DNA from 3 places in the Ruicaihuangia jiafui genome. Region 3 is predicted to be linked to each of the others. Evidence: predicted binding sites of a transcription regulator. Region 3 holds the regulator's gene; each other region holds the start of a gene.

Region 1 (10,016 bases), 910 kb from region 3:
GACGGGCAGGTGACGCACCTTGTCGGCGACAACACCGGGCTCGAGACCGGCGTTCAGCGCGATCTGCTTGAGCGGGGCGTCGATCGCGACGCGCACGATGTTTGCACCGGTTGCCTCGTCACCGACGAGCTCGGTCATCGCGCTGGTCTCGAAAGCGAGCTTGCCGGCCTGGATGAGGGCGACGCCACCACCGGCGACGATGCCCTCTTCGACGGCAGCCTTCGCGTTGCGGACAGCGTCCTCGATGCGGTGCTTGCGCTCCTTGAGCTCAACCTCGGTTGCGGCGCCGGCCTTGATGACGGCAACGCCACCGGCGAGCTTCGCCAGGCGCTCCTGCAGCTTCTCGCGGTCGTAGTCGCTGTCGGTGTTCTCGATCTCGGCACGGATCTGCTTGACACGGCCGGCGATTGCCTCGCTGTCGCCAGCGCCCTCAACGATCGTGGTCTCGTCCTTGGTGATGACGACCTTGCGGGCGCGGCCGAGCAGGTCGAGGGTGGCGTTCTCAAGCTTGAGTCCGACCTCTTCGCTGATGACCTGACCACCGGTGAGGATGGCGATGTCCTGCAGCTGAGCCTTGCGACGGTCACCGAAGCCCGGAGCCTTGACGGCAACCGACTTGAAGATGCCACGGATCTTGTTCACCACGAGGGTGGCAAGGGCTTCGCCGTCGACGTCCTCGGCGATGATGAGCAGCTGCTTGCCGCTCTGGATCACCTTGTCGACGATCGGCAGCAGGTCCTTGATGTTCGAGATCTTGCCGTTGACGATCAGGACGTAGGGGTCTTCGAAGACCGCTTCCTGACGCTCGGGGTCGGTGACGAAGTATGCCGACAGGTAACCCTTGTCGAAGCGCATGCCCTCGGTCAGCTCGAGCTCGGTGCCGAAGGTGTTCGACTCCTCAACGGTGACAACACCTTCCTTGCCGACCTTGTCAATCGCCTCTGCGATGAGCTCGCCGATTGCCGAGTCACCGGCCGAGATGGACGCGGTTGCGGCGATCTCTTCCTTGGTCTCGATTTCCTTGGCGCCCGAGAGCAGCTCAGCGGTGACCGCTGCAACAGCCTTCTCGATGCCGCGCTTGAGGCTGATCGGGTCGGCGCCGGCTGCGACGTTGCGCAGGCCTTCGCGAACCAGAGCCTGGGCGAGCACCACAGAGGTGGTCGTTCCATCGCCGGCGACGTCGTCAGTCTTCTTGGCGACCTCCTTGACCAGCTCGGCACCGATCTTCTCGTACGGGTCGTCGAGTTCGATCTCCTTGGCGATCGACACACCGTCGTTCGTGATGGTGGGGGCGCCCCACTTCTTCTCGAGCACGACGTTACGGCCGCGCGGGCCAAGCGTGACCTTTACGGCGTCGGCCAGAATGTTGAGGCCGCGCTCCAGGCCGCGACGGGCCTCTTCATCAAAAGCAATGATCTTTGCCATGTGTTTTTCTCGTTCTCCCGGACGTTTCTAACGCAAGTAATTAGCACTCAAACGCGAGGAGTGCCAATGTCAGTTTTAGCACTCTAGGGTGTCGAGTGCAAGACGGATGTCGCTGCGTGCGAGTAACGCTGACACTTCTCACTCGACTTGTTCCTCTCCGCCCGCCTGCGACAATGTACGGGTGACTGCGTGGAGACCCGATTGGGCGCACTTCCCCTCGCTCCTCCTGAACTTCTGGACTGAGCGGCACCTGTGCACTCTCGCCTCGCTTCGCGCCGACGGCAGGCCGCACCTCGTCCCGGTCGGTGTCGCTCTGGACCTAGAGGAACGGTGCGCCTGGGTGATCACCAACGAACACTCGCGCAAGGTCCAGCACGTAGCCGCCGACGACAGGGTCGCCGCATCCCAAGTGAGCGGGCGGCACTGGTCGACGATCGAGGGCACAGCCCGAGTCGTCACCGACGAGGTCTCAGTCGCTCGCGCCGTGACCTGCTACTCCGCACGCTATCGCGAACCTCGGCCAAATCCTTCCCGGGTCGCTCTGCGGATCGAGATCGACCGCTTTCTGATGTCCTCCGGCTTCATGCCGACCGGCTGAGCCGACGTGGCGATCCTCGGCTCATTCCACTCGGAACTTGAAACCGCGGTGCGACCCCACGAAACCCAGCCGCTCGTAGAAGCGGTGGGCATCCTCCCGCGCCTCATCAGAGGTGAGCTGCACGAGCGATGCACCGGTCGTTGGCGCTGCTGTCTCGGTGGCCCAGCGCATCATCGCTGATCCGATGCCGCTAGATCTGTGACTGCTCGCTACGCGCACCGCCTCAATCAGGAGACGAGTGGAGCCGCGCCGAGCCATACCCGGAATGCGGGTGAGCTGCATGGTAGCCACGGGTTCGTCGACCTCATCCACGACCACGACGAGGATCTCGTTGGAACGGTCTTCGATCAGTTCGCTGAGGGCCGCCTGATAGGCCGCAGTTGCGGACTCGTCAGCGGTGTCGCCTCTCGTAGCGCTGATCGGATCGTCGGAAAGGAGAATCATGAGCGCGCCGAGGTCGCCGTCCCGTGCGCGGCGCAGGGTGCACTCCCCCGTCGTAATTCTGAGCGCGATGGGAAGAGCCAGGGTCGTAATCACCGTCTCAGCTTTCGGGGTTACGGGGCGACGAACGCGACTGACCCCTGGGTGGGCACCAGCTCGACCCAGGAGTTGCCCGGCGCGAGCCGCACGGTCACGCCGTTGTCGTCGACCAGCTTGATCGTGTCGGTCTGCGAGTCCTTGCGCCAGGTGGCATGCACGGTGGCTCCCCCGGTGGACACCCACGCCTCGCCGCTGCCGATCAGCTCCGTCTTGGGGATGTCGGCGCTCACCGTCACGGGCACGCGCAGTACGACCAGGTTGGTGGCGGTCAACTGTGCACCGGTGTTGTCGGTGTCGGTCGCTCCGCCGGTCATGAACCGTCCCCACGCGCCGGTCGCGGCATCCCAGGCCCACGACGGCGTGCCGAGCGAGCCGAAGGTGAGGTTGACCCGGGCGGTGGGGGTGCCGTCCTTCGCCGCGGTGGACGAGGGGATGTCGAGAGAGAACGCGAAGTGCTGCTGCGGGGCCTTGAGGTCGTCATGCTGGGCGACCACCTCGCGCGCCTTCACGTGCACATTGTGCGGGGCCCGCTTGGCCGGGGAACGGAAGAAGGTGGTGGCGGTGTCGGCCTGACCGTGGATGGCGTTGTAGACGGGCGCGCTTTGCATCATGTTGACGAACCCCGGCTGTCCGCCGGAGTACGCCACGATGCCGCCGAGCGGCGAGATGATGTCGGGGTCCATCGGGCGGATGGAGCGCACCGGGCCGAGGATCTCGGGCACGGTCGAGTGCCAGACGCCGACGTATCGCGTCATCCCGCCCTCGACGAGTTCTTCGAACACGATGTCGGTCTCGTTCAGCCCGAACTGCGCGCGAGCCAGCGGGTGGTTGTCGATCTTCGCGGCGATCGACGGGTGATCCAGCGCGTCGCTCTGCACCGTCTCGCCGGTGAGCGGCGCGATCACCGTCGGCGCCGGAGCCTCATAGCTGGAGTCCCAGACCGGGCCGGCCGAGGCCGACGGCTTCGCCTTCGGTGGCTCGGTGGCCGAGCAGCCGGTCAGCAGGAGGACGCCGAGGCCAATGACCGCGATCGTCCGATGACGTTGTGAATTCCCCCATGCACGCACGAGGGAAAGACTAACGCCGTCCGAGACATCCGGACGGCGTTAGCGAGGCGTGCCTCAGGAATCGAATGGCTGATCAGGCCAGTCGAACGGCTTCCGCCTGCGGACCCTTGTTACCGGTGCCCACCTCGAAAACAACCTGCTGGCCCTCTTCAAGAACTTTGTACCCATTCATGTCGATGGCGGAGTAGTGGACGAACACGTCCTGTCCCCCGTCATCGACGGTGATGAAACCGTAGCCCTTTTCAGCGTTGAACCACTTCACGGTCCCATTCGCCATGTGTTACTCCCTGCTGTGTCCTGGCAGCGTGAGCACGAGTGAGCTCCGCCGGGTTGCGCGCAGAAAACTGCGTTCACCTTGCCAGATCACGACGCTGCGGGAAAGCATTACCATCACCGGGCTAGATGGGCGACCAATCCCAGATCGTAGCGGGAACCGCGGCAAAAGTAGAGGGTTATTGGGCCGATCTACCGGTAATTACCTGATTTATCGGCGAACGCAACAACCGCATCAACCCGGAACCGATTCCATCAGGATGTCGGAGGCGTGTAGTCGCTTCCGAGCACGATGGTGATGGGCGCTCCGGGGAACGCATCGGAGAGGCTGACCTCGGTCGCGCCCAGGGCCTGAGCAAGGCCACGCGCAATGCCCTCGTTCTCGGCGGCGCCGTAATACACGGTGGTCTTCTCGACGTTGCTCTCCGCCGTGTTGGTTCGCGAGCCGATTGGCCAACCAGCCTCCTCAAGCTGGTCGCCGACGTCGTTGGCGAGCCCCGACGTCGCCGTTCCGTTGAGTACCGTGATGCTGATCGTCGAGGCGTCGATCGTCGACGGGTCGGTGACCGGGTCCGCCTGCGCCTCGCCCTCGGCGGCGGGGGCCTCGTCCGGCGCCTCCTGGGCCGACAGCCCGGGCAGCGACACCGAGCCACCGAGCTGAGACAGCCCGAACAGTCCGGCGGCGGTCAACAGCACACAGGCGAGCGCCGCCCAGACGACAACGATCCAGCCGCGTCCCTTGCGAGGCGCGGCGCGGTGCGCGCCGACGCGGTAGAGGTCATCTGGCAGTTCGTCGAACTGATCTGTGGGAAGTCTCGCCATGGTCCTAAAGAGTGGAGTCGGGGTATCGCGCCGTGCGCGGTTCAAGGGATGCGGCGTCGAATACTCGAGCCGCTCTCGATCGCGTTCTGGCGTCCCTCACCCGGTGCAGTCGTTTGACGAGCATCGGATCGTGCTTCACCGCCGCTGGCGAGTCGATGAGGGTGTTCAGCACTTGATAGTACCGGGCGGCCGAGAGCCCGAATTCTTCGCGGATGGCCGCTTCTTTGGCACCGGGATGCCGCCACCAGTCGCGTTCGAACTCGAGGATGCGCGCGTCACGCGGCGACAGGTCGTTCGCCGTCTGCCCGGCCGGCTCAGGCTCTGCGCTCACTCTCGGTCCCTTCACAATCACGACTGATCCTAGGATGGCGCGGCTGAGCGCACCCCGCATGCCGAGGGCCTGTCGCATTACGCTGGTGGTATCCCCACCCGAAAGCCGAGTACCGATGCGCGCCCGTTTCCTGCTGTCCGCCACGGCGGCCGCGATAACGCTCGCCATGCTCACCGGATGCACCGGGGCCACCGCAGGCTCGGCGGCCCAATCGGTCACCCCGGTGTCTACCGCGCCGCTCGCCGAACTCGACACGCTGGAGGATCCGCATAGCTACCAGGGCGGATCGACCGCGGTGCTGCAGCAGTCCGACATCAGCCCGGTGCTCGAGGCCCCGGAGCAGGCCCTGCCGGTGACGGTCACCTCCCACGACTTGGGCGGCGACATCGAGATCACCGTGACCAGCGCCGAGCGCGTGATCGGCCTGGACATCGCCGGGTCGATCGGGGCCACCATCGCCGGGCTCGGGTTCGCCGACCGGCTGGTCGGCCGTGACATCTCCACCGCGTTTTCGGCGGTTGCCGACATGCCGGTCGTCACCTCGAGCGCGCACACCATCAACGCCGAGGCGGTGCTGAAGCTGCGGCCCGACCTCGTGATCACCGACGGCAGCATCGGCCCGATCGACGTCGTGCTGCAGTTGCGCGACGCCGGGGTCACCGTCGTGTTCGTCGACCGGGAAGCCAGCATCGACGGCGTCGCCGAGCTCGCCCGTCAGGTGGCGGCGGCGCTCGGTGCGACGGAGGCCGGCGAGCTGCTGGCCGAGCGCGTGCGCCAGCAGATCGACCAGAAGGTAGCCGAGATCGCCGCAATCGCGCCGCGCGACCCCGAGCAGCAGCTGCGCGTGCTGTTCCTCTACCTGCGCGGCACAGCGGGGGTCTACTACCTGTTCGGCGAGGAGTCCGGCGCCGATGTGCTGATCGAGGCGCTTGGAGCTCGGGATGTCGCGGGCGAGATCGGCTGGGACGGCATGAAGCCGATGACCGACGAGGCCCTGGTCGCCGCCAATCCCGACCTGATCCTGGTGATGAGCTCCGGGCTGGAGAGCGTCGGCGGCATCGACAGCCTGGTTGCCGAGATGCCGGCGATCGAGCTCACCACCGCCGGCCAGAACCGGCGATTCGTGGACATGGCCGACAGCGACATCCTGGGCTTCGGCCCACGACTACCCGACGTGCTCGACGCGCTGGCCCGCGCCATCTACGCGCCCGGGCAGTAGCGGGGCTGCGCTTCAGACCGCGGATGGCGCCCCGCGCCGCCGCAGCAGCGTCACGACGAACGCGATCGCAGCGAGCGCCGCCACCAGCACGAGCAGTCGCCACGGCAGCCACGGGAACGCCGCCGCGTTCTGCGGGCTGCATCCGGCCGGTGTCTGATAGCGCAACGTGATCGGGTCCATCGCGGTGCCCGCGTCGTAGGTGCCGAACGCGGCGGCGCCGTCCTCCAAGAGGGTCACCGGCACTCCGCTCAGGGTGACCTGCTCGCCGGCGACCTCGCGGGTGCCCTCCGACAGGCGCAGTTCGGCGAACTCGGTCTGCGGTGCATCCACCGGGTCGCCCGCCTGGGTGGTGCCCGAGACATCCACCAGCAGAATGGCGGTGTCGGTGTCGTGGATTTCGACCGTTGGGCTGGAGATCGTGGTGCTCAGGATGTCGCCGTGCCCGCTGAAGGTGACGGAACCGTCGAACCGCACCGTGCCCTGCCCGTCGCGGAACGCGCCGGTGCCGTCGCTCCACCGGAACGTGGGAGTCTCGTAGGTCGCCCCGTCGGCGACCGTCCATTCGCCGTTCGCGATGGTTCCACTGATGTACGAGCGGAACGACTCCTTGAACCCCCACTCGATCTCGCCGGCGGTGATGGCGCACGCGACGGCCGGCGTTGACGAGTCGGCGACGGCGGGCGGCGCGCCGAGTAACCCCGGTGCTGGGCCGACGGCCAGCAGACCGGTAAGGATTGCGCTCGACAGTGCGTGGATCACGAACGCGACTCCTGGTTAGCGTGATTTGTTAGGGTGGGCTAACCCTAACCGTGGCGCGCGGACAGCGTCAAAGACGTAGAAAGACGTGCGCGGGAACGATCCGCTGCCGTTTCGTGTTGAATGTCACGAGACTTAGAGGAGTCAGACCATGAACTACAAAGTGACGAAGACCGACGAGGAATGGCGCAAGGAGCTCAGCCCCGAGCAGTACGCCATCCTGCGGCAGGCGTCGACCGAACGCGCCTGGACCGGCGAGCTGCTCGATGAGGAACGCGCCGGCCTGTACGCCTGTGCGGCATGCGGCGCAGAACTGTTCAAGAGCGGGACCAAGTTCGATTCCGGATGCGGCTGGCCCAGCTTCTACGAGTCGATCAACCCCGACGCGGTGCAGCTGATCGAGGACAACACCCTCGGCATGCAGCGCACCGAGGTGCGCTGCGCGGCCTGCGGTTCCCACCTGGGACATGTGTTCCCCGACGGCTTCGGCACGCCGACCGGCGACCGCTACTGCATGAACTCGCTGTCGCTCAACTTCAAGGCCGCCGAATAGTGAGTCTCGCCGACGCGATGCTGCGGCGGCGATCCTGGCCCGCCGTGACAGACGCGGCCCCCACACACGACCAACTGGTGCCGTTGGTGGAGGCCGCGGCATCCGTTGCCGACCACGCGTCCCTGCGGCCGTGGCGGCTAATCGAACTGCGCGGTCACGCCAGGGTGCGCCTCGGCGCGGCGCTGGTCGAGGCCACCGGGCTCGAGGGGGCGGCAGCCGAGAAGCTCGCCGCCAAGCCGCTGCGGGCGCCGCTGCTGATCGCTGTGGTGTCGTGCCACAAGCCGAGCATCAAGGTTCCCGACTGGGAGCAGGATGCCGTGGCGGCCGGTGTCGGGCACGTGCTGAGCGCGCTGCTCGATGACGCCGGGTGGGGCGTGATGTGGCGAACCGGCCACCAGACCCGCACCGAGCCGGTCAGCCGGGTGCACGAACTCACGCCGAGCGAGACCCTGCTCGGCTGGCTCTACGTCGGAGGCAAGACCGACCGCATCCTGCCGCCGCGGCGGCCGTTCGACGCCTCGGAAGTGCTCTCCGAGCTCTAACTGCTACCGGGTGCGCGGCTGGGCCGCTACCGCTTGCGCGACTTGCTCGGCACGGCGGCGATGAGCACGGCCGCCAGGGTGAGGATCGCGCCGACGATGGTGAGCGGATGCACCGGAGCCGCGGCATCCGTCGGCACGACCAGATCAAGCAGCAGCGACATCACCAACTGCCCGGCGATCATGCCGAGCCCGAGCAGCAGCACTCCGGTGAACCGCACGACAATTGCGGCGCCGGCGACGAACACCACGCCGATCACGCCGCCGGTGTACAGCCACCACTCGGTCGGATACGCGTCGGGCCAGCCGTTTGCGGACACGCTGATCGCGGCCGCACCGATGAGCAGCATGGTTCCCACCGCGGAACTGATCAGCCCTGCAGTGAACGCGGATCCGCCGACCTGGTTCAGCTCGCCGTTGAGGGCCTGCTGGAACCCCTGACCCAGTCCGGCGATGAACGGCAGCACCAGCATCCAGATCGGGATGTCGCCCTGAAACTGTGGCGAAACCGACAGCACCACGGCGGCGAGCGCCAGCGCCGAGCCGATCAGCCGGGGCAGGGTGATCCGGGTGGCTGGCATGCTGCCGAGCCCGCTGCGGTCGATGCCCAATCCGCTCAGCACCTGCCCGCTCACCGCGGCGATCGTGAACACCGCGACACCGAGCACCGCGGCGGTGAGGCTTTGCGACGCGACGAAGACCGCGCCCGCGGCTCCGCCCATCGTGTACCACCACGGCATCCGGTTCGAGCGGATCGCCCGCCAGATCGTGGTGAGGCCGCGCCGGCCCGGAGCCCACACCGGCAGCGCCGCGACCATCAGCAGCATGCCGCTGCCGAACGAGATGAGCGCGGTCAGGTAGCCGTCACCGAGCACCTGGCCGAGGTCGCCGTTCACCTTGGACTGCACTGCCAGCATCGCCCCGAACGCCACGGCGAGCGCGACGGCGACAACCACTCGCGCGCGCTTCGGCGGTGCCGTTCGGGCGGGCGTGGTCGGCGAGGACGATCCGGCGGAGCTCACCGAATCACGGTACAGCGTAGAGAGAGCCCCTTGTCGGATTCGAACCGACGACCCCCGCTTTACAAGAGCGGTGCTCTGGCCAACTGAGCTAAAGAGGCGAATAGACCAGCCCAGCTTACCGGGCGTGGCACGAGTGGAACGTTACCCGGCCGGAACCGGAGCCGGCGTCTCGCTGGTCATCTTGTTGAACATGCTGCCGACCTGCTGCGACACCACCTGAGCGAACTCCTGCGCGTCAAACGGGAAGCTGTACTCGTACTTCACACCGTTCACCAGGATGGTGGGGGTGCCCTTCACCGACTCGATGTCGCTGTTCGGAATAGGTCCGTTCAAGGCCCGCGCCGTGGCATCCTTCACCCACGATTCAAACTGCACGTCTTCGATGCAGGTGTTGATCTTGGCAGCGTTGTTGCCAACTCCCGCGGCTTTGACAAGGTCGATCAGCTGCTCGTCGGTGAGGCCGGGCTCGCCCTCCTTAGGCTGCTTGTCGAACAGGGCGGCGTTCACGGCGAAGAAGGAGTTCGGCGAGTAGTTCGCCACGCAGGCGGCGGCATTGGCGGCGCGGGTCGAGTACTGGGTCGCGGCCGACTGGCTGTCGAGCAGTGAGATCGGGTGGATCTCGAGCGTGGCGGCGCCTTCGGCCAGCCAGGCGGCGATCTGCTTGTTGTTCTCGGCCTCGAAATCACCGCAGTACGGGCACAGATAATCGACATAGACGCGGATGTCGATGACATCCGCCGGATTCTCGCTGGCGGGCTGCGGGGACTGGTCTTCCTTGAGCCCGGCGGTGGTCACGGCCTCGAAGTTCTGCCCGATCTTGATGCCGTCGCTCAGCATGTTGCGCGGGCCGGGCGCGGCGGGACGGGCGGAG
Region 2 (10,016 bases), 970 kb from region 3:
GGTCACCGCGATCCTGGCCACGGTCGCGGTCGGCGAGTACTGGGCCAGCCTGGTGATCGTGCTGATGCTCTCCGGTGGCGAGGCGCTCGAGGATTACGCCGCCGGCCGCGCCAAACGCGAGCTGAACGCGCTGCTGTCGCGAGTGCCGCAGCAGGCACACCGCATGCTTGGCGACACCCAGACCGAGGACATCCCGGCCGAGGAGGTGGAACCAGGCGATCTGCTGCTCATCCGGCCGGCCGAGATCGTGCCGGTCGACGGGCAACTGGAGAGCGCGGCCGCGACGGTCGACGAGTCGTCGCTGACCGGGGAGAGCCTTCCCGTCGACCGGCACCGCGGCGACCTGCTGCTCAGCGGGTCGGTGAACGGGCCCTCCGCCGTGCGGATTCGCGCCACCGCCCGCGCCGCAGACAGCCAGTACCAGCGCATCGTCGCGCTCGTGCAGGAGGCGTCGTCGAGCAAGGCGCCGATCGTGCGCCTCGCCGACCGCTACGCGCTTCCGTTCACCCTGCTGGCATACGCGCTCGCCGGGGTGGCCTGGTGGGTGTCCGGTGACCCTCATCGATTCGCCGAGGTCTTAGTGGTGGCCACCCCGTGCCCGCTGCTGATCGCGGCGCCGGTGGCGTTCATGGCCGGCATGAGCCGATCGGCGAAGGCCGGCATCGTGGTGAAGAACGCCGGAACGCTCGAGAAGCTGGCGCGCGCCCGTACCGTGGCCTTCGACAAGACCGGAACCCTCACGCACGGCACCCCCACCGTGCTGCGGGTGACCCCGGCAAACGGGTACAACGTCGACGAACTGCTCACCCTGGTGGCATCCGCCGAGCAGTATTCGTCGCACGTGGTCGCGGCGTCGCTCACCGAGGCGGCGGTGCAACGCGGGCTGGTACTGAGGTCCGCGACATCCGCCCGCGAAGTCGCGACCAACGGCGTCGACGCCGTCATCGACGGCACCGATGTGGTGGTGGGCAAGCCTGCCTTCGTCGCCGCCCGCACCGTTCCGTTCGCGCGGGTCGCGCTCGGCGCCGGCGAGATGGCCGTCTACGTCGGAATCGGCGACCGGTACGCCGGCTCGATCGTGCTGCGCGACATCCTGCGCGCCGAGGCCGGACCCACCCTCGCCGCGCTCGCCACACAGGGCGTGCGCAAGACCATGATGCTGACCGGGGATGTCGCGTCGACCGCCCAGCACATCGCCGATGAGATCGGCATCACCGATGTTCAGGCGGAATGCCTACCCGAAGACAAGGTGCGGATCGTGAAGGCCGCCCAGCCGCGGCCGGTGATCATGGTCGGCGACGGGGTGAACGATGCGCCGGTGCTCGCGGTGGCCGATGTCGGCATCGCAATGGGGGCGAAGGGGTCGACGGCGGCGAGCGAGTCGGCCGACGTGGTGATCCTGCTCGACGACCTGTCGCGGGCGGCGCGGGCGGTGGACATCGGCCAGCGCACCGTATTGATCGCCCTGCAGAGCATCTGGATCGGCATCGCGCTGAGCGTGGTGCTGATGGTGATCGCCGCGTTCGGGCTGCTGCCGGCCATTGTCGGGGCGTCGCTGCAGGAGGTCGTCGACCTGGTGACCATCCTGAACGCGCTGCGGGCGCTGACGCCGGGCCGCAAGTCGCGGACCGTGCTCGGTGGGATCGCTCCGCGCGGAACGCAAAACGGCCGAAGCCCGCAGGCTTCGGCCGTTTCGGTGATCAACGATCGGCCGGCTACTCGGAAGCCTCGACCGTGATCTCCTTCTGCTGTTCGGACATGTTCGGTGCCGTTACCTCGATCTTGCGCGGCTTGGCCTTCTCGCTGACCGGAATCATCACGCTCAGCACGCCGTTGTCGTAGTGCGCGCTGATCTTATCTCGGTCGATGCCGTCACCCAGGGTGAGCTGGCGCAGGAACGATCCGCCCATGCGCTCGCGGGTGATCCACTTGACGCCCTCCTGGCCGCGGACGGTGCGCTCGGCGCGGATCGTCAGCAGCTGGCCATCGACGTCCACATCAACCGAGCCCGGGTCGATGCCCGGCAGATCAGCGGTGAGCACGTAGTGGTCGCCTTCGCGGTAGAGGTCCATCGGCATCACACGCGGACTGCGGTCGAGCAGCGTGCTGGTGACGCGGTCCAGGTCGCGGAATGGGTCAAAGTACATGGCCATTGTTCACAACTCCTTCTGTACGCCAGAGTTGAGTCCCTTCGACTCAACTAATTCGAATATTAGCACTCGGGTCAGGTGACTGCTAAGTCGCAGAAGCTCAGAATTTGCTGAAATTTGGGCCGCTCAGTACCCGGAAAACAGGTCGGTGCGGATGCGCTGCACCCGGGCCGCCCGGAGTGTGGCACGCACGCCGTTGACGAAGTTCGGAGACCCGGAGACGTAGGCGGTCCGCTCCGCGGCATCCGGAACCGCCGCCAGCAAGCGCTCGGCGGTGAGATGACCGGAATCGAGGTATTCCCAGCCGTCCGGCAGCGCCGGGAACGTCTCGGGCGCGACCACCAGCACGCGGGCACCGGATGCCGCCAGCCTTGGCGCGAAAGCCAACTCATCGGGCGAGGACACCGAGTAGACCAGCACCGCGTCGCGCCCGCTGCTGCCGGCCAGCTGGCCGACGAACGGGGTGATGCCGATGCCGCCGGCCAGTAGCAGCAGCTTCGTCGACGGGTCGTGCGGCAGTACGAAGTCGCCGCCGATCGAGGTGGCCCGCACCGTCTGGCCCGGCACCAGATCGAGCAGCGCCAGCTTGAAGCTGCTCGACGGCTGCGAGAAGCGAACCCCAATGGTCAGCCGATCCGGCGTCGCCGAGGTGATGCTGAACGGGCGCCGGGAGCCGCGCAGATCGGCACGGTGCGGCAGGGTGAGCTCGACGTACTGCCCGGGCAGGAACCGCGCGGGCCGACCGGGTGCGAACGAGAACTCCCACGCGGTGGGGGTGAGCTGCTGGCGGCCGAGGTATTCCAGCGGCAGCCCGCGGCGCTGCCCGAACCCGAAGGCGATCAGGTTGCCGATCACGAGGGCGAGCTCCGGGGTGGAATACATCGACCCGATCTGGAACGGAATGCTGAACAGCAGGGCGGTGACCACCGCCACCAGCAGTTGCTGCCAGCGGCGCGGCGGCAGGGTGAGCGGCTCGCTCAGCATGAACCCGGCGAGGAACACCACCGGGAACGAGGTGAACGCGCTGCCGATCGCGCTGACAGGGTCGAGACCGAAGGCCACCAACCGGATGACGATGACCGCCACGGCCACCACCACGAAGACGACGCCGACCGTGACCTTGCGAGTACGCCACAGAATGAGGAACGCGCCGATCGCCGTCACCGGCAGCAGCCACGGCGTCGCCACCCACCAGACGCTCGCGTTCAGCTCGGTCAGCGTTACCACCAGGGCGCCGATCGCAGCCGGATTCACGATGTGCCGTCCACGCCAGGCCAGCACGAACTTCGAGGCGCTGGCGATCACGCCGGCGAGGGCGAGGGAGCCCAGCTGGTCGGGCGAGGTGGACGGGAAGAACAGGAAGAACAACAGCAGGGCGGTGATCGCCGAGGACAGCAGGTGCGCGCGGGCGCGGAACAGCCGGGCGAACAGCCAGCCGGATGCCACCGTCGCGGCGAGCGACACGACGACACTGGTGAGCAGCGAGACGGGCTCGAAGCCGAGCTGGCCGGTCAGCGCCAGCAGCATCGCCGCGAGCACCAGCACCGTGAGCGCCGCGGTAATCAGCACGTACATGCTCACCCGGCCCAGCTGCCGGTCAAGCCACGCCACCAGCCCGGTACCGTTCACGCGAACACCTCTCCTGTCAGGTTCTGCGACCACTCCACATGCCCGTCAGAGAACATCCGAACGTGCTCGAACTCGAACGAGCGCAACCGGTCGGCGTCTCGGAAGAATAACGCCGTGGCCACGCCGTCGGCGACCAACGCGCTGTCGGCAATGGCCCAGGTGGCGATCACCCGCCGGGTCGGCAACCCGGTGGTGGCATCCAGCACGTGGTGCAGCCCATCGCCCCAGGCACGCCGGTTGCTGGCCGACGCGCAGATCGCCCGGCCGCTGAGCGTCACCACGCCGATCGCCTTGCTCGGATCCAGCGGATGCTCGAGCGCGACGCGAATCGAGTCTGAACCGGTGTGCCGGATGTCGCCGCCCGCGTCGACCAGATGTTCGGGTATCCCGGCCGCCGTGAGCAGCCGCCCGACGATGTCGACCAGGTAGCCCTTCCCGGCGGCGCCGATGTCCACGCTGACCGGGCGCACCGTAGTGAGGTGCGTGCCGTCCCAGGCGATGGCGTCTTCCCAGCGCGGGGCGGGCACCGGCGGCCCCGACGGGCGGAGGCTGTAGTCGCGGTCGTAGCCGAGGGTCTCCAGGGAACGACCGATCAGCGGCGACACCGCGCCATCCGTCGCCTCGTACAGATCGCGGTAGAGCTCGAGCAGCGGCGTGGCGTCATCCGGCAACTGCCAGCGCCCGGGCGTCTGGGCCATCCGGGCCACCAGGGAGTCGGTGCGGAACCGGGACCAGTCGCGGTCGAAGCGGTCGATGCGATCGTGCAGCGCGGTGATGACGGCCGGCGGCAGCGGATCGGGGGTGTCGATCTGCCACCGGGTGCCGATGGCCTCGAAGCTGAGGCTACCCGCGGGCATCGGCCTTGATCTGCTCGATGGCGTCGTTGAAGCCGCCACTGGTGAGGCTCGAACCGGACACCTTGGTCACCGACAGCTCATCGAGGTTCTTGCCGACCACGTGATCGGCGATGCCCTGCACGAACCGGCCCTGGAACTGCTCGGTGTTCGGGTTCGTCGGGTGCGAGGTCACCGCCACGTCGGCAACGACGCCGCCCTCGAGGGTCACCGACACATCGATCGTCTCGGTGCCGTTCGGTGACACGTACGAGCCGGTGGCCGAATACTCGCCGTCGGCGTAGTCGTTCTGGGGGGCCGGATCTTCGGCCATCGCGCTGCCGTCTGCTGCGCATCCCGTGAGGGCGCCGACGAGGCCGACTCCGGCGAGAGCGGTGATCAGGGTACGCGAGGGTCGCATGCAGGGTTCCTTCCGACGGGGTTCCGTGAGTAAAGCTTCACAGCGCTTCCTTGGAGAACCCTATGCGGGGGAGAGCAGTACGCCGTTCGCCCAGACCTGCTGCACCTGCCAGCTCGCATCCAGCAGCACCGCGTCGGCGGCGTAGCCGGGGGCGAGGATGCCGAACCGGTCGTCGACCCCGATCGCGCGGGCTGGTGTGCGGGTGAGCGCCTCGACCGCGGCGCGGGGGTCGACGCCCACCCGGTTGACGGCGGTGCGCAGCGCGGCGTCCTGGGTGAGGGTCGAGCCCGCCATGGTGTCGGTGCCGGAGAGCACGGCGAGGCCGTCGCGAACCGTCACGTTGAGCGATCCCAGCCGGTAGTGCCCGTCTTCAGCGCCGGCGGCGGCCATCGCGTCGGTGACCAGGGCCACCCGGCCCGCCGCCGACAGGAACGCCAGGGACGCGACATCCGGATGCACATGCAGTCCATCGAGGATCAGCTCGATGATCACCCGGTCGTCCTCGAACGCGGCGACCACCGGCCCCGGCGACCGGTGGTGGATGCCGGGCATGGCGTTGAAGGCGTGGGTGAGCATGCGGGCGCCATGATCGAACGCCGCGCGGGCCTCGGCCGCGGTGGCTTCGGTGTGCCCGATCGCGACCGTGATGCCCGCCTCGACGAACAGGTCGATCACGTCGAGTGCGCCGGGAAGTTCCGGGGCGACGGTGGTTTGCCGGATGCTGCCGTCGCCGGCGGCGATCAACTCCCGGGTCACCTCCACGCTGGGGCTCAGCAGGAAGTGCGGGTTGTGCGCGCCGCGCCGCGACGGGGTGAGGAACGGACCCTCCAGATGCGCGCCGAGCACCAGGGGGTCGGCGGCGGCGATCTCGGTGATGGTGCGGAGGCTGGTCTCCACCGCGGGCAGCGGGTTGGCGACCAGGCTGATCAGCGAGCGGGTGGTGCCGCGGATGCGGTGGGCGGCCAGGGCGGCGCGGATCTCGTCCGGGCCGTTGTCGAAGCCATGCCCTCCGCCGCCGTGCCCATGCAGGTCGATGAACCCCGGTACCAGCCACAGCCCGGCGGCGTCGATGCGTTCGGTCGCGGGTGGTGGGGTGCCCTGACCGGTGGCGGCGATCGTGTCACCGTCGAAGAGAAGCCAGAAGTCCTCGGCCTCGCCCTCGGCATCGAGTTTGCGGGCTCCGCTGATCAGGGTGCTCATGGCGTCAGCTTAAGCCCGCTCCCGCGCGCCACTGGAGCGCCCGGCCGCCGCGCCGCTACTTGAAAATGATGGTGCGGGCGCCATCCAGCAGCACCCGGTCTTCGGCGAACCACTTGACCGCCTGGGTGAGGGTGCGCGACTCCTCGTCCTGGCCGATCGCCATCAGCTGCGACGGGGTGCGCGAGTGGTCGACCCGCACCACGTTCTGCTCGATGATCGGCCCCTCGTCGAGGTCGCTGGTCACGAAGTGCGCGGTGGCCCCGATGAGCTTCACCCCACGGGCGTGCGCCTGCCGGTACGGGCTCGCCCCCTTGAACCCTGGCAGGAAGGAGTGGTGGATGTTGATCGCCTTGCCCTCGAGGGCCGCGCACAGTTCGGGGGAGAGGATCTGCATGTACCGGGCCAGCACCACCAGTTCGATGTCGTTCTCGGTCACCACTTCGAGCACCCTCTGCTCGAAGGCGGCCTTCTGCTCCGTACCCTTCACCGGCGCCGACTCGAACGGCACCCCGTAGAAGGAGGCCAGCTCCTGCAGATCGGGGTGGTTGCTCATCACCAGCGGGATGTCGACGGCCAGCTGCCCGGCGCGCTGCCGGAACAGCAGGTCGTTCAGGCAGTGCCCGGCGGTCGACACCAAAACCAGGGTGCGCAGCGGGCGGCCCACCACGTCGAGCTTCCAGGTCATGTCGTAGCGTTCGGTCACCGGCACGAGCGCCGCCTCGAACTCGCCACGGCTCGCCGCCGACTCGACCTGCAGTCGCATGAAGAAGCGGCCGGTGTCGTCGCTCGAGAACTGCTGCGACTCGGTGATGTTGCCGCGGGCCTCAACGACGGCGCCACTGATGGCATGCACGATTCCGGGCCGGTCATCGCAGACGAGAGTGAGGATCCAGTGGGAGTGGGAAGCGTCGGTCACGGCTCAAGCGTATTGGCAGCCGACGGGTCGCCGTGCCGCGGGTGGGCGGCGGCGCGGCGGGCGATCAGCCAGACGCCGAACGCGGATGCCGCGAACACCGCGGCCAGCACGGCCCAGCCCCACGGCCCGTTGCTGACCGCGACGATGAGCGCGAATGGCGCGATCAGCGAGCTGACCGAGAACGCCATCGTGAACACGCCCTGGTACGCGCCGGCCCGGCGGACATCCGCCAGCTCAAAGCTGAGCCCCCAGCTGCCCGCGGTCGACAGCACCTCGGCGAAGGAGTGCCCGATCATCGCGACCACCAGCAGCGCGATGGCGAACGCGACCGGTCCCGCGCCGGAGAGCGCGTAGGCGCCGCAGGCGGCGACCATCAGCGCGCCGGCGATGGCCATCGCGCGGCCGGCCTTGCGCACGTCGTGCGTGCCACGACTGAGCGGAATCTGGAACGCGATCACGATCACCGTGTTCAGTATCAGCAGCGCGGCCACCAGCGCGGCCGGCGCGTCGGTGCTGCCGACGATCCAGAGCGGCAGGCCGATGTCGGCCAGGCCGAACTGCAGGCCGAACAGCGCCGACAGCGCGGTGAGCGCCAGGTAGCGGCGGTCTCGGTATGGCGAGACGCCGGTGGATGCGGCATCCGCTCGCTCACTGGATGGCTCGATTTTCGGCGCGTCCACCCGCTCCGGCAGCCGCAGCAACGGCAGCGACCCGAGCGCCGCGGTCAGCCCGGCGAGCGCGAGGGTGATCCGGAACGCGGCATCCGTGCCGATCAGCAGCGGCACCGCGGCGATAGCCGAGCCGACCGCGATGGAGATGTTCGTGGCGGTGTGCATCGCGGCCCGGCCGCCGACCCTGGCCCTACCGACCAGGCCGCGGGCGATGACCGCCGAGCGGGTGGCGGAGCCGGCCTGGCTGGCCGCGGTGACCAGGCACGCCACCAGCAGCACCGAGACGAAGTCGGAGGTGAACGCGTACGCGCCGAGGGCGAGCCCCTCCACGATGCCGAAGGCGAGGGTCAGTCGGCGGGCGCTCATCCGGTCGGCGAGATGACCGCCGAGAGCGGATGTCGCGACCCCGACGCCGCCGGAGATGGTGAGCACCAGCGCGATCTGCACCGCGGACAGCCCCAGGATCAGGGTGAAGAACAGCACGGTGACGGCGAGGAACACGCCCCGGCCGAGCTTGGAGATGAACGTCGACGCCAGCAGCGCCCGCAGCACCGGGTCGGATGTCGCGACCGACAGGCGGGCGCGGAATGAGGTCTGCTGTGACTCGAGCGGAAGGGGGATCGAATCCGTATCGGGCGATCCGGAGGGCGCGGCAGTCACCGGTCCAGTATTCCGTACCGGCGATCTCCGAAATTTTTGCCGGTCGGTGCATCCGAATCGCAGGTCAGGCGGGAAGAGGTTGTGTAAGCAAATTCCGCCCGATCCCGGGCACTCTCAGGAGGTAATCATGCGCAAGACCCTCGCGTTCGGCATCGCAGCCGGCGCACTGGTAGCACTCGCAGGCACGTCGCCCGCATTCGCGTCCCACAAGGATGACGCGCAGCTGTCCGTGCTGCACGGAATCCCCGGCGTCACCGTCGACGTCTACGTCGACGGTGCGCTCACGCTCGACAACTTCGAGCCCGGCACCCTCGCCGGACCCCTCGACCTGGAGCGCGGCAGCTACACCGTCGCCATTACCGCTGCGGATGCCGCGGACGACAGCTCCCCGATCATCCCCGCCTTCGACCTGAAGCTGAAGGGAGGCAAGAACTACACGGCGGTCGCCCACCTCACGGAATCCGGTGACCCGACCGCGACCCTGTTCCGGAACAACACCAACCCGGTCAAGGCCGACAATGGCCGGCTCACGGTCCGTCATGTGGCGGCCGCCCCCGCCGTTGACGTGCTGGCCGGAGGGGACGCCGTCATCAGTGACCTGGCCAACCCCGACCAGGCGAAACTGACCGTGCCCGCCGGCACCATCTCGGCGGCCGTCGCGGCAGCCGGCACCACCCAGCCGGTGATCGGACCGGCCGACGTCACGGTTTCCGAGGGCGTGAACAGCATCGTGTACGCCTGGGGCAGCCTCGACGACGGCACGCTCGCGCTCGCGGTGCAGACCATCGACGTGGGAATCAAGGGAGACAAGGGATAGCCATCGGTTACCAGCCGATGCCTCGGCCGGCCGCAGCGGGGTGGACCGTCGCCCCGCTGCGGTCCTGGCCGTGCCTCGACCCCGGTTCGGAAAACGGAAGAAATCAGTAGTCTGATGGAAACGACAGCGGTGATGGCCGAGGCCGAAAGGCACCACAGCGACGTGACCCGATCCGGCGACGCGAGCGGACCCACGGACGACGATGACGACGCCCGTCTCGTTGCGGCGTTCCGCGCGGGGGATGAACGCGCGCTCGCCGAGGCCTACGCCCGGTGGTCGGCCCTCGTCTATACGCTGGCACTGCGCTCGCTTGGCGACGCGACCGACGCCGAGGACGTCACCCAGAAGGTGTTCATCGCCGCCTGGCGTGGCCGGTCTGGCTTCGACCCGTCCCGGTCCAGGCTGCCCGGCTGGCTCGTCGGCATCACCCGACACACGGTGGCCGACACGCATGAGGCCCGCAGCAGGCAGCGCCGGCTGGACGAGGCGTACGCCGTCGAGGTGCCCAGCGCCCAGGACGATGACACCGTGCAGATCGCCGACCGGGTGATGATCGCGGCCGAGCTGGAACAGCTGGAGCCGGTGCCCCAGCGAGTGATGCAGCTGGCGTTCTTCGACGACCTCACCCACGCTCAGATCGCCGATACCCTCGGACTGCCGCTCGGCACCGTGAAGAGCCACATCCGCCGGAGCCTGTTCCGGTTGCGCAGCCGATTGGA
Region 3 (10,016 bases):
GCAGCTGCTGTTGGCGGCCGGCGACGAGGTGTTGATCCCAGATCCCGGCTACACCATCTTCACCATGAACGCGCGGATGCTCGACGCCACACCGGTGCCGTACTCGCTCACTCCCGACCGCGACTTCATGGCCTCGCTCGACGAGCTCGAGCGCCTGGTGACCGAGCGCACCCGGGTGCTCATCGTCAATTCGCCGTCGAACCCGCTCGGCACGGTGTTCCCCGAGCCGGTGTTACGCGAGCTGCTCGCCTTCGCCAGCAGACACGACCTGTGGGTGATCAGCGACGAGGTGTACGAGTACTTCACCTGGGGTGAACCGCACGTCAGCCTGGCCGCGCTCGATACCGAAGACCGCGTGTTCTCGGTGTTCTCGCTGTCAAAGACCTACGCCATGACCGGCATCCGCGTCGGCTATCTGGTGACGCCGAAGGGCCTGGCCGCCACGATGCGCACCATGCAGGAGGCCTCGATCAGCTGTGTGAACACGCCGGCGCAGCACGCGGCCATCGCGGCTCTCACCGGCGAGCAGCACCACATCGACGACGCCCGCGCCCACTATGCGGAGAACCTGCGGGCGGCAACCGCGCTGCTCGAGGAGCGCGGCATCCGGTACCTCGACCCGCACGGCGCGTTCTACCTGTGGATCGACATGCGACATGCCACCGATGGGGATGTCGCGGCCTGGGCGGAGCGCTTCGTGCTGGTCGACCGGGTGGCGGTGGCTCCCGGCAGCGCGTTCGGCCGCTCCGGGGAGGGCTGGATCCGCGTCTGCCTTGCCTCCAACGAGAACGACCTGCTCGAGGGAATCCGGAGACTGCCGGCATGACCGCCGGACGCGTCGTGATCGCCGGCGCGAGCGGTTTCATCGGACGGTACCTGGCCGAGCGCTTCCGCGCCGACGGTGACACCGTCATCACGGTGGGCCGATCCGGCGCCGACGTGACCTGGGGCGACACCGCGGCGCTCGAGGCAGCAGTTGACGGTGCCGACCTGCTGATCAACCTCGCGGGCAAGAACGTCAACTGCCGCTACACCCTGAAGAACAAGAAGCGCATCATGGCCTCCCGCGTGCTCACCACCGGGGAGCTCGGACGGGCGGTCGAGGCCGCGCCCAAGCCGCCCGCGCTCTGGCTGAATGCCAGCACCGCCACCATCTACCGGCACGCCGACGACCGGCCGATGACGGAGGACACCGGCGAGATCGGCACCGGATTCTCGGTCAACATCGCGACCGCCTGGGAGCGGGAGTTCTTCGCGCACGACCGTGCAGGCTGCCGGCAGGTGGCCATGCGGCTGGCCATCGTGCTCGGCGACGGATCCGCGCTGGCGCCCATGCTGGCGCTGGTGCGGCTGGGCCTGGGCGGCCCGCAAATCGGCGGCGCCACCCCGAACGGCGGGCAGCGGTTCAGCTGGATCCACATCGATGACGTCTACCGCGGCATCCGGTTCATCCAGCAGCATGACGAGCTGAGCGGCCCGGTCAACCTGTCCGCGCCAGAGGCGGTGACCAACCGGCAATTGATGGCCACCCTCCGCCGCGTGCTCGGGATGTCGTTTGGGCTGCCGGCATATCGGTGGATGCTCGAAATCGGGGCGTGGCTGATGCGCACCGAGACCGAGCTGCTGCTGAAGAGCCGTTGGGTGCAGCCCGCGCGGCTGACCGAGGCCGGGTTCCGGTTCGCGCATCCCGCGCTCGAGGACGCGGTGCGGGAGATCGTCGCGGGACGATCAGGGCACCCCAGAAAAACAGGCGTCGCAGGAAAATCAGGGTAACCGCAGGGCAGTTCGGGGGATACCCCCATATCGACCCGTGCGGCGCCTCTCGTAACGTGGAGCCATGACCACCACAGACAACAACCCGGTGGGCGCCCCGGCCTCTGACGCTCACAGCTATCCCGCCTACTCCGCGGCGCCGAACCAGACGCTGAGCATTCTGGCCCTGGTGCTCGGCATCGTGTCGCTCGTGTTCGGGCAGACCTTCTTCATTCCGGTCGCCGCCATCGTGCTCGGCTTCCTGGCTCGCACCCGGGAACCCGCCAGTCGCACCATGGGCACGTGGGGCATCGTGCTCGGCTTCGTGTCGCTATTCGGCTGGCTGCTTGTCATCCTGCCGATCCTGTTCTTCGGACCGTTCCTCCTGTTCGCCCTCTAACCCAGCACCTCCCAGCAAGGGCGTCGCGTCACGCGGCGCCCTTTCTGCTGCGCGGCGCACGACCGAGGCCGGGTCATGGGAGAATTGCCTGATCGGAAGTCCTGCCCATGCAGGACCCCACGATTCAGACAGCGAGCAGCACAGTGAGGAACGCGTGAGTCCACGAGCTATGAAGGCCCTGGAGCCGGCGTCGACAGACCCCTCGTTCCTCCGCAACTTTTGCATCATCGCGCACATCGACCACGGCAAGTCCACCCTCGCCGACCGGATGCTGCAGATGACCGGGGTTGTCGATGACCGGGCGATGCGGGCGCAGTACCTCGACCGGATGGACATCGAGCGCGAGCGCGGCATCACGATCAAGAGCCAGGCCGTGCGAATGCCCTGGCAGGCTGGCGCGCAGACCTTCGCGTTGAACATGATCGACACCCCTGGGCACGTGGACTTCACCTACGAGGTGTCCCGCTCGCTCGCCGCCTGCGAGGGTGCGATCCTGCTCGTCGACGCGGCGCAGGGCATCGAGGCGCAGACCCTCGCGAACCTCTACCTGGCTCTCGAGAACGACCTCACCGTCATCCCGGTGCTGAACAAGATCGACCTGCCCGCGGCCGACCCGGAGAAGTACTCGAAGGAGCTCGCCAGCCTGATCGGCGGCAGCCCCGACGACGTGCTCAGGGTCAGCGGCAAGACCGGTGCAGGCGTCGAGGAACTGCTCGACCGCGTGGTCGAGCTGATCCCGGCGCCGCAGGGCAACAAGGATGCCCCGGCCAGGGCCATGATCTTCGACTCCGTCTACGACTCCTATCGCGGCGTCGTCACCTATGTGCGGATGATCGACGGCCAGCTCTCCCCGCGGGAGCGCATCCAGATGATGTCGACCAGGGCCACTCACGAGATCCTGGAGATCGGCGTGAGCTCACCCGAACCGACGCCGAGCAAGGGGCTCAGCGTCGGCGAGGTGGGCTACCTGATCACCGGTGTGAAGGACGTGCGCCAGTCGAAGGTGGGCGACACCGTCACCACCGCGATGAAGCCGGCCACCCAGGCGCTGCCCGGCTACACCGAGCCGCTGCCGATGGTGTTCTCCGGGCTCTACCCGATCGACGGCAGCGATTACCCCGAGTTGCGCGAGGCCCTCGACAAGCTGAAGCTGTCGGACGCCGCGCTCAACTATGAGCCCGAGACATCCGTCGCCCTCGGTTTTGGATTCCGCTGCGGCTTCCTTGGACTGCTGCACCTGGAGATCGTCACCGAGCGACTCAGCCGCGAGTTCGACCTCGACCTGATCACCACCGCGCCCAGCGTGATCTACCAGGTCACCACCGAAGACAAGAAGACCGTCGAGGTGACCAACCCGTCGGAGTTCCCCACCGGCAAGATCCACGCGGTCACCGAGCCGATGGTGCGGTCGGCGATCCTCGCGCCCAAGGACTACGTCGGCACGATCATGGAGCTGTGCCAGAGCCGGCGCGGCACCCTGCTCGGCATGGACTACCTCGGCGAAGACCGGGTGGAGATCAAGTACCGGATGCCGCTCGGCGAGATCGTGTTCGACTTCTTCGACCAGCTGAAGTCGAAGACCGCCGGCTACGCCTCGCTCGACTACGAGCCGGACGGCGACCAGGAGGCAGACCTCGTGAAGGTCGACATCCTGCTGCAGGGCGAACAGGTCGACGCGTTCAGCGCCATCGTGCACCGCGACAAGGCATACGCCTACGGTGTGATGATGACGGGCCGGCTGCGCGAGCTGATCCCGCGCCAGCAGTTCGAGGTGCCGATCCAGGCCGCCATCGGCGCCCGGATCATCGCCCGCGAGTCGATCCGGGCGATCCGCAAGGACGTGCTCGCCAAATGCTACGGCGGTGACATCAGCCGCAAGCGCAAGCTGCTCGAGAAGCAGAAAGAGGGCAAGAAGCGCATGAAGATGGTCGGACGCGTGGAAGTGCCGCAGGAGGCCTTCATCGCGGCCCTCAGTGGCGATGTGGAGAAGAAAGACAAGAAGTAACCATGCGACGCGCATCTCACCAGCCCTCGAACGTCACCTACGGCGCGATCGGCGGCACGCAAGCCGACGACCTGCTGACCTACCCGCCGACGGGCTTCCGCGCGGCGCACTACCGCACTCGCATCGGGCACGGCGACGCCCGATTCGAGGCGGCTGTTGAGCAACTGCGCACCTGGCAGCTGCACAAGTACAGCGGCATCGAGGTGCAGGTCGACGAGGTGCCGCCCGTCGATGAGACGTCGTACACGCCGGTCGGGTTCGACCAGGCGGGTAAACCGGTCGTTCCGGCCGCCCCGGTCGAGACGGCCGAGATCGAGTACACCGCCGACGGTGCGCAGCTGGCGACCCCGGGGACGACCGCGACCCTCACCCTGAAGGCGCTGGGCATCCGCTGGCAGGCGCCGGTGCGGGTGGTCTTCTTCGTCGAGGAGCCGCACCGCCGCGGGTTGGCCTACGGCACTCGGGACGGTCATCCGCTCACCGGCGAAGAGAGCTTCGTCATCGACCAGACCGACGACGGATCAGTCTGGCTCGACATTCGACTGTTCTGGCGGCCGTCCACCTGGTACTGGTGGGCTGCGTACCCAGGCCTGGTCGTGCTGCAGCGGATGTACGTGAAGCGTTACCTCAAGGCGCTGGTGGTGGCAGCGGACGCGGCGCCCCCGACCGATGCGACACCGACCGATCTGACATCGAGCGTCGACTGATGCCCAGCGCCCTCCCTCTCGCCGATCCGGCACCACCCGACGGACTGCTGCCCGCCTCCGTCGCCGAGGGCGCCGACGCCCGCAACTTCGGCGTGTACCTGCACGTGCCGTTCTGCCGGGTGCGCTGCGGATACTGCGACTTCAATACCTACACCGCCACCGAGCTGCGCGGGGTGAAGCGCAGCGACTACGCCGCGCAGGCGGTCACCGAGATCGCCCTGGCGCAGACCGTGCTCGACCACAGCGGTGTACCGGCCCGCCCGGTGTCCACCGTGTTCTTCGGCGGCGGAACGCCCACGCTGCTGCCGGCCAGCGACCTGATCGAGATGTTCCACGCGGTCGTCGACACCTGGGGGCTGGTGCCAGGGGCCGAGGTCACCACCGAGGCGAACCCCGACTCCGTCGACCTGGACTACCTGCAGGCGCTGAAGGCCGCCGGGTTCACCCGGGTCTCCTTTGGCATGCAGTCGGCGGTGCCGCACGTGCTGGCAACCCTCGAGCGCACCCACGATCCCGAGCGGGTTCCGCTGGTGGTGCAGTGGGCGCGGGAAGCCGGGCTGCAGGTCAGCCTGGACCTGATCTATGGCACACCGGGGGAGAGCCTGGACGACTGGCAGCGGTCGCTGGAACACGCCATCGCCCAGCAGCCCGACCATGTCTCCGCCTACGCGCTGATCGTGGAAGACGGCACAAAGCTGGCCAGACAGATCAAACGCGGCGAGGTGGCCGCCCCTGACGACGACCTGCAGGCCGACATGTACGAGCTTGCCGACCGGATGCTGGCAGAGGCTGGGTTTGACTGGTACGAGGTGAGCAACTGGTCACGCACGGCCGAACACCGTTCGCGGCACAACCTGAGCTATTGGCAGGGTGCGGACTGGTGGGGCGTCGGGCCCGGCGCACACAGCCACGTCGGCGGCGTGCGCTGGTGGAACGTGAAGCATCCGGCTGCCTATGCCGACCGCATCCTGGGCGGGCAGTCACCGGCCGCCGGACGCGAAACGCTCGACCCGGAAACGCGGCGGGTGGAGCGGGTGCTGCTGCGCTCCCGCATCCGAGACGGCCTGAGCACCGGCGAACTCACCCCCGCCGGCCGAGTGGCCGTTGCCGGCCTGATCGCCGATGAACTGGTGGACCCGGCTGCCGCCATCGCCGGGACCATCGTGCCGACACTGCGCGGCCGACTGCTGGCAGACATCGTGGTCAGACGCCTGCTCGGCGACTGACCACGTGACGAGCCCCTACTTGACGAACTGAATCGTCAACGGGTACACGTACATCTGGCCGCGGTTGGCCGCCACCGCCGCGAGGATGCTGAACACCACGACGACGATGAACACCGCCCCGAGGATGAGAAATCCGATCAGGATGACGCTGGTGATTCCGCCGATGAAGCTCGCCAGAAGCATGGTGAGCTGGAAGTTCAGGGCGTTGCGGCTGTGTTCACGCACAAACGGCCCGCGGTCCTTGAGTACCAGGTAACCGATCAGGGCCGGCACGAAGCTGAAGAAGATCCCGCCGATGTGGATCAGGGTTGCCCACATCTTTTCATCGGCTGGGCTCAGTTGCTGCTGCGATTCATAAGGGTTGGACATGCCCTCATTAAAGCAGTCGGCTGCTACTTGATGAACCGGATGTTGAACGGGTAGCGGTACGCCGTGCCATCCTTCGCCGATACGAAGCCGAGGATGGAGAAGATCACGCCGGCGACCCAGACCAGCCAGGTGGCGTTCCAGATCAGCAGGCCGATCACGAAGAAGAGCAGGATGGCGCCGAGGATCCAGAGCGCCACGTAGGCCAGCACCAGCGTGATCTGGAAGTTGAGCGCTTCCTTCGCCTCCTGACGGGTGAACGCGCCGCGATCCTTGAACACCAGGTAGATGATGAGGGCGGGCACAAAGCTCAGGATGCCGCCGAGGTGCGCGAACGACGCCCACTGCTTGTCCTCGGCCTCCGTCAGCGGAACCACGGGCTGTGCCGGCTGTGCGTTGGGGTCAGTCATGGTGGGTGCCTTCCGGTTGAGCAGGGAATCGCTTCGGTGCGCTCCGAACGCCCCCGGATGGGGGTGTGGCGGCGATCAGTCACAAGCTAGCGCCTCGGCTGTGTCGTGGCAATCACCGCCACGCGCTTCCTCGCGGTAGAATTGGCAGTCTCCGATTGGGAGTGCCAGAGGGGCACGGGAGTGAGCGGCGAAGGATGGTGAGACATGGCTTCTGAACGCAGTCTTGAAGTGCTGCGCGTGATCGTGCAGGACTATGTCGCCTCGCGCGAACCGGTCGGCTCGAAGTCGATCGTGGAACGGCATGCGTTTGGGGTGTCGGCGGCGACGATTCGCAACGACATGGCGCTGCTGGAAGAAGAGGAACTGATCACGGCGCCGCATACGTCGTCGGGCCGGATTCCCACAGACAAGGGCTACCGGGTCTTCGTCGACCAGTTGGCCGACCTCCAGCCGCTCACCAACGCCCAGCGCACCGCCATCGAAACCTTCCTCGGCCAGTCCGCAGACCTCGACGACGTGCTGTCGCGGGCGGTACGGCTGCTGTCCCAGCTGACTAGCCAGGTGGCGCTCGTGCAGTACCCGTCGTTCTCCGCGGCCCGCGTCCGGCACGTGGAACTGGTGCCGATCGGCTCAACCCGGGTGATGAGCGTGCTGATCACCGACCGTGGCCGCGTCGATCAGGCCGTGATCGACATTGCGGAGGCACCCGATGAGGTGTTCCTCGGCGAGCTGCGGGCCAAGATCAACGGTGCGATCGTCGGTAAGTCGCTGGCAGAGTCGACCGGGCTACTGGGCTCGCTGACCGACCGGTTCTCGCCGGAGCGCGCCGGCGTGGTGGCCCAGGTGGCGAACAGCCTGATCGAACAGGTGGCGGCCAACCGCCACGACCGGCTGGTGATGGCGGGCACCGCCAATCTGGTGCGCACAGAGGAAGACTTCAGCGGCAACCTTTATCCTGTGCTCGAGGCCATCGAAGAACAGGTGACCTTGCTGAAGCTCTTCCATGAAATGGGAATCGACCCGAGCACCGTCACGGTGAGCATCGGGCGGGAGAACGCGGAATTCGGGCTCGCCGACGCCTCGGTGCTGACCAGCGGCTACGCGTCATCCGAAACCGGCCTCGCGCGTCTCGGCGTGCTCGGGCCGACCCGCATGGACTATTCAAACAATATGGCAGCTGTACGGGCGGTAGCTCGCTACCTCTCGCGGCTGCTCGGTGAGGAAACCAGGTAGTGGCAGACCATTACGACGTCTTGGGCGTCGATCGCAACGCAAGCCCCGACGAGATCAAGAAGGCCTATCGCCGCCTTGCCCGGGAATTACACCCCGACGTGAACCCCAGCCCGGACGCCTCGGAGCGGTTCAAGCTCGTCACGCACGCCTACGACGTGCTGAGTGACCCGCAGCAGCGCCAGCAGTACGACCTCGGCCCGCAACCGAGCTTCGGCGGAGCCGGCTTCGGCGGGTTCGGCGACATCTTCGAGACCTTCTTCGGCTCGGGCGCCGGCGGCGGTCGCGGTCCCCGATCACGCCGCGAGCGGGGACAGGACGCCCTGCTTCGGGTCGAGGTCGACCTCGACGAGGTGGTGTTCGGCACCAAGCGCGACATCGAGGTGGACACCGCGGTGCTCTGCGAGACCTGCAACGGCTCATGCTGCGCGCCGGGCACGTCGCCCGTCACCTGCGACATCTGCCACGGCACCGGCACCATCCAGCGCGCGGTTCGCAGCCTGCTCGGCAACGTGATGACGTCGAACCCGTGCGGCACCTGCCGCGGCTACGGCACCGTCATCCCGAACCCGTGCCCGAGCTGCGCCGGCCAGGGCCGGGTGCGCGCCCGTCGCACGATCTCCGTCGACATTCCGGCGGGCGTCGACACCGGCGTTCGGCTGCAGATGCCGGGCCAGGGCGAGGTCGGCCAGGCCGGCGGCCCGCGAGGCGACCTGTACCTCGAAATCAAGGTGCGCCACCATGACACCTTCAGCCGCAACGGCGACGACCTGCTCGCCACCCTCGAGGTGTCGATGGCAGACGCGATCCTCGGCACGTCGACCACGCTGCAGACCCTCGACGGTGACGTGGCTATCGACATCAAGCCAGGCACGCAAAGCGCCGAAGTGATCACGATCAAGGATCGCGGCATCACGCACCTGCGCGGTGTCGGCCGAGGCGACCTGCGCATCGGTGTGCAGGTTGTCACGCCGATGAAACTCAACCGCAAGGAAGAAGACCTCATCAGGCAGTTCGCGCAGAAGCACCGGCAGGAGCCGCCGAAGTTGGCGCACTTCCAGCAGGGTCTGTTCACCAAGCTGCGCGACCGGTTTCTGAACATCTAGCCCGGTGGCGCACTTCTACCTGAACGAGGCGCTCCAGACGGCAGTCGTCGGCGGCACGGTGGAGCTGACCGGCGCCGAGGCGAAGCACGCCGTCACGGTGAGCCGGATGCGGGTCGGTGAACAGTTGTCGATCGGCAACGGGACCGGCCTCGTCGTCAACGGCGAAATCACCGAAGCGGATGCCGCGCGCCTCGCCCTGCGGGTCGAGACGGTGACCGAGCTGGCGCCGCCGACCCCGCGGCTGGCGCTGGCGCAGGCGCTGGCCAAGGGCGACCGTGACGAGCTCGCCGTGCAGGCCGCCACCGAACTCGGCATCGACGCGGTGCTGCCGTGGGCCGCGCAGCGCTCGATCAGCCGGTGGGAGGGTCAGAAGCTGGCCAAGGGCCGGGAGCGGTGGGCCAGCATCGTGCGGGAGGCGACCAAACAGTCGATGCGCGCCTGGCTGCCCGAGGTGACCGAGCTGCACTCCACCAAGCAGCTCGCCGCCAGACCCGAGCGGCTGATCGTGCTCGACCCGACCGGGGAGATCGCGCTCACCGAGCTGTTCCGCGATGGCGGCGGGCCAGACGAGCGCGACCTGCTGCTCGTGGTGGGTCCGGAGGGCGGGATCGCCCCCGCCGAACTCGACCTGCTGCGAGCCGGCGGGGCGTCGGTGGTTCGCCTTGGCGAGCACGTGTTGCGCACGTCGACCGCCGGCCCCGCGGCGGTCGCCGTGCTGAGCGCCATGCTGGGGCGCTGGTAGGGCTACCGGTTCAAGATTCGGATGTCGCCCGCCACCGACTCGAAGTGGTAGACCCGCTCCGCATTCGGGTCG

Evidence for each region. Region 3 encodes HrcA, which represses chaperone genes, less so after heat shock. Its sites were predicted from a motif close to TTNGCACTCGNNNNNNNCGAGTGCNAA; they were not measured.
Region 1: the regulator HrcA is predicted to act here: its motif matches at 1,466-1,492, upstream of groL (chaperonin GroEL).
Region 2: the regulator HrcA is predicted to act here: its motif matches at 2,213-2,239, upstream of HCT51_RS14270 (Hsp20/alpha crystallin family protein).

The regions. Positions count from the first base shown of each region.
Region 1 covers NZ_CP061771.1:2,873,468-2,883,483, forward strand. Annotated here, with positions in the region: gene groL (chaperonin GroEL) at 1-1,425, opposite strand, end outside; gene HCT51_RS13910 (pyridoxamine 5'-phosphate oxidase family protein) at 1,607-2,023, shown strand; gene HCT51_RS13915 (GNAT family N-acetyltransferase) at 2,045-2,560, opposite strand; gene HCT51_RS13920 (DUF3048 domain-containing protein) at 2,578-3,630, opposite strand; gene HCT51_RS13925 (cold-shock protein) at 3,704-3,907, opposite strand; gene HCT51_RS13930 (LytR C-terminal domain-containing protein) at 4,159-4,725, opposite strand; gene HCT51_RS13935 (DUF3263 domain-containing protein) at 4,730-5,056, opposite strand; gene HCT51_RS13940 (heme/hemin ABC transporter substrate-binding protein) at 5,172-6,275, shown strand; gene HCT51_RS13945 (HtaA domain-containing protein) at 6,288-7,034, opposite strand; gene msrB (peptide-methionine (R)-S-oxide reductase MsrB) at 7,183-7,584, shown strand; gene HCT51_RS13955 (nitroreductase family protein) at 7,584-8,126, shown strand; gene HCT51_RS13960 (DMT family transporter) at 8,153-9,145, opposite strand; tRNA gene HCT51_RS13965 (tRNA-Thr) at 9,170-9,243, opposite strand; gene HCT51_RS13970 (DsbA family protein) at 9,287-10,016, opposite strand, start outside.
Region 2 covers NZ_CP061771.1:2,930,332-2,940,347, reverse strand. Annotated here, with positions in the region: gene HCT51_RS14275 (heavy metal translocating P-type ATPase) at 1-1,738, shown strand, start outside; gene HCT51_RS14270 (Hsp20/alpha crystallin family protein) at 1,716-2,153, opposite strand; gene HCT51_RS14265 (FAD-dependent oxidoreductase) at 2,277-3,779, opposite strand; gene HCT51_RS14260 (FAD:protein FMN transferase) at 3,776-4,636, opposite strand; gene HCT51_RS14255 (FMN-binding protein) at 4,623-5,033, opposite strand; gene nagA (N-acetylglucosamine-6-phosphate deacetylase) at 5,094-6,233, opposite strand; gene purU (formyltetrahydrofolate deformylase) at 6,289-7,149, opposite strand; gene HCT51_RS14240 (MFS transporter) at 7,146-8,480, opposite strand; gene HCT51_RS14235 (DUF4397 domain-containing protein) at 8,608-9,297, shown strand; gene HCT51_RS14230 (RNA polymerase sigma factor) at 9,412-10,016, shown strand, end outside.
Region 3 covers NZ_CP061771.1:1,962,637-1,972,652, reverse strand. Annotated here, with positions in the region: gene HCT51_RS09365 (pyridoxal phosphate-dependent aminotransferase) at 1-826, shown strand, start outside; gene HCT51_RS09360 (TIGR01777 family oxidoreductase) at 823-1,773, shown strand; gene HCT51_RS09355 (DUF4190 domain-containing protein) at 1,838-2,152, shown strand; gene lepA (translation elongation factor 4) at 2,307-4,157, shown strand; gene HCT51_RS09345 (DUF1990 family protein) at 4,160-4,864, shown strand; gene hemW (radical SAM family heme chaperone HemW) at 4,864-6,090, shown strand; gene HCT51_RS09335 (DUF4870 domain-containing protein) at 6,106-6,459, opposite strand; gene HCT51_RS09330 (DUF4870 domain-containing protein) at 6,483-6,866, opposite strand; gene hrcA (heat-inducible transcriptional repressor HrcA) at 7,071-8,099, shown strand; gene dnaJ (molecular chaperone DnaJ) at 8,099-9,202, shown strand; gene HCT51_RS09315 (16S rRNA (uracil(1498)-N(3))-methyltransferase) at 9,207-9,944, shown strand; gene HCT51_RS09310 (DUF4097 family beta strand repeat-containing protein) at 9,947-10,016, opposite strand, start outside.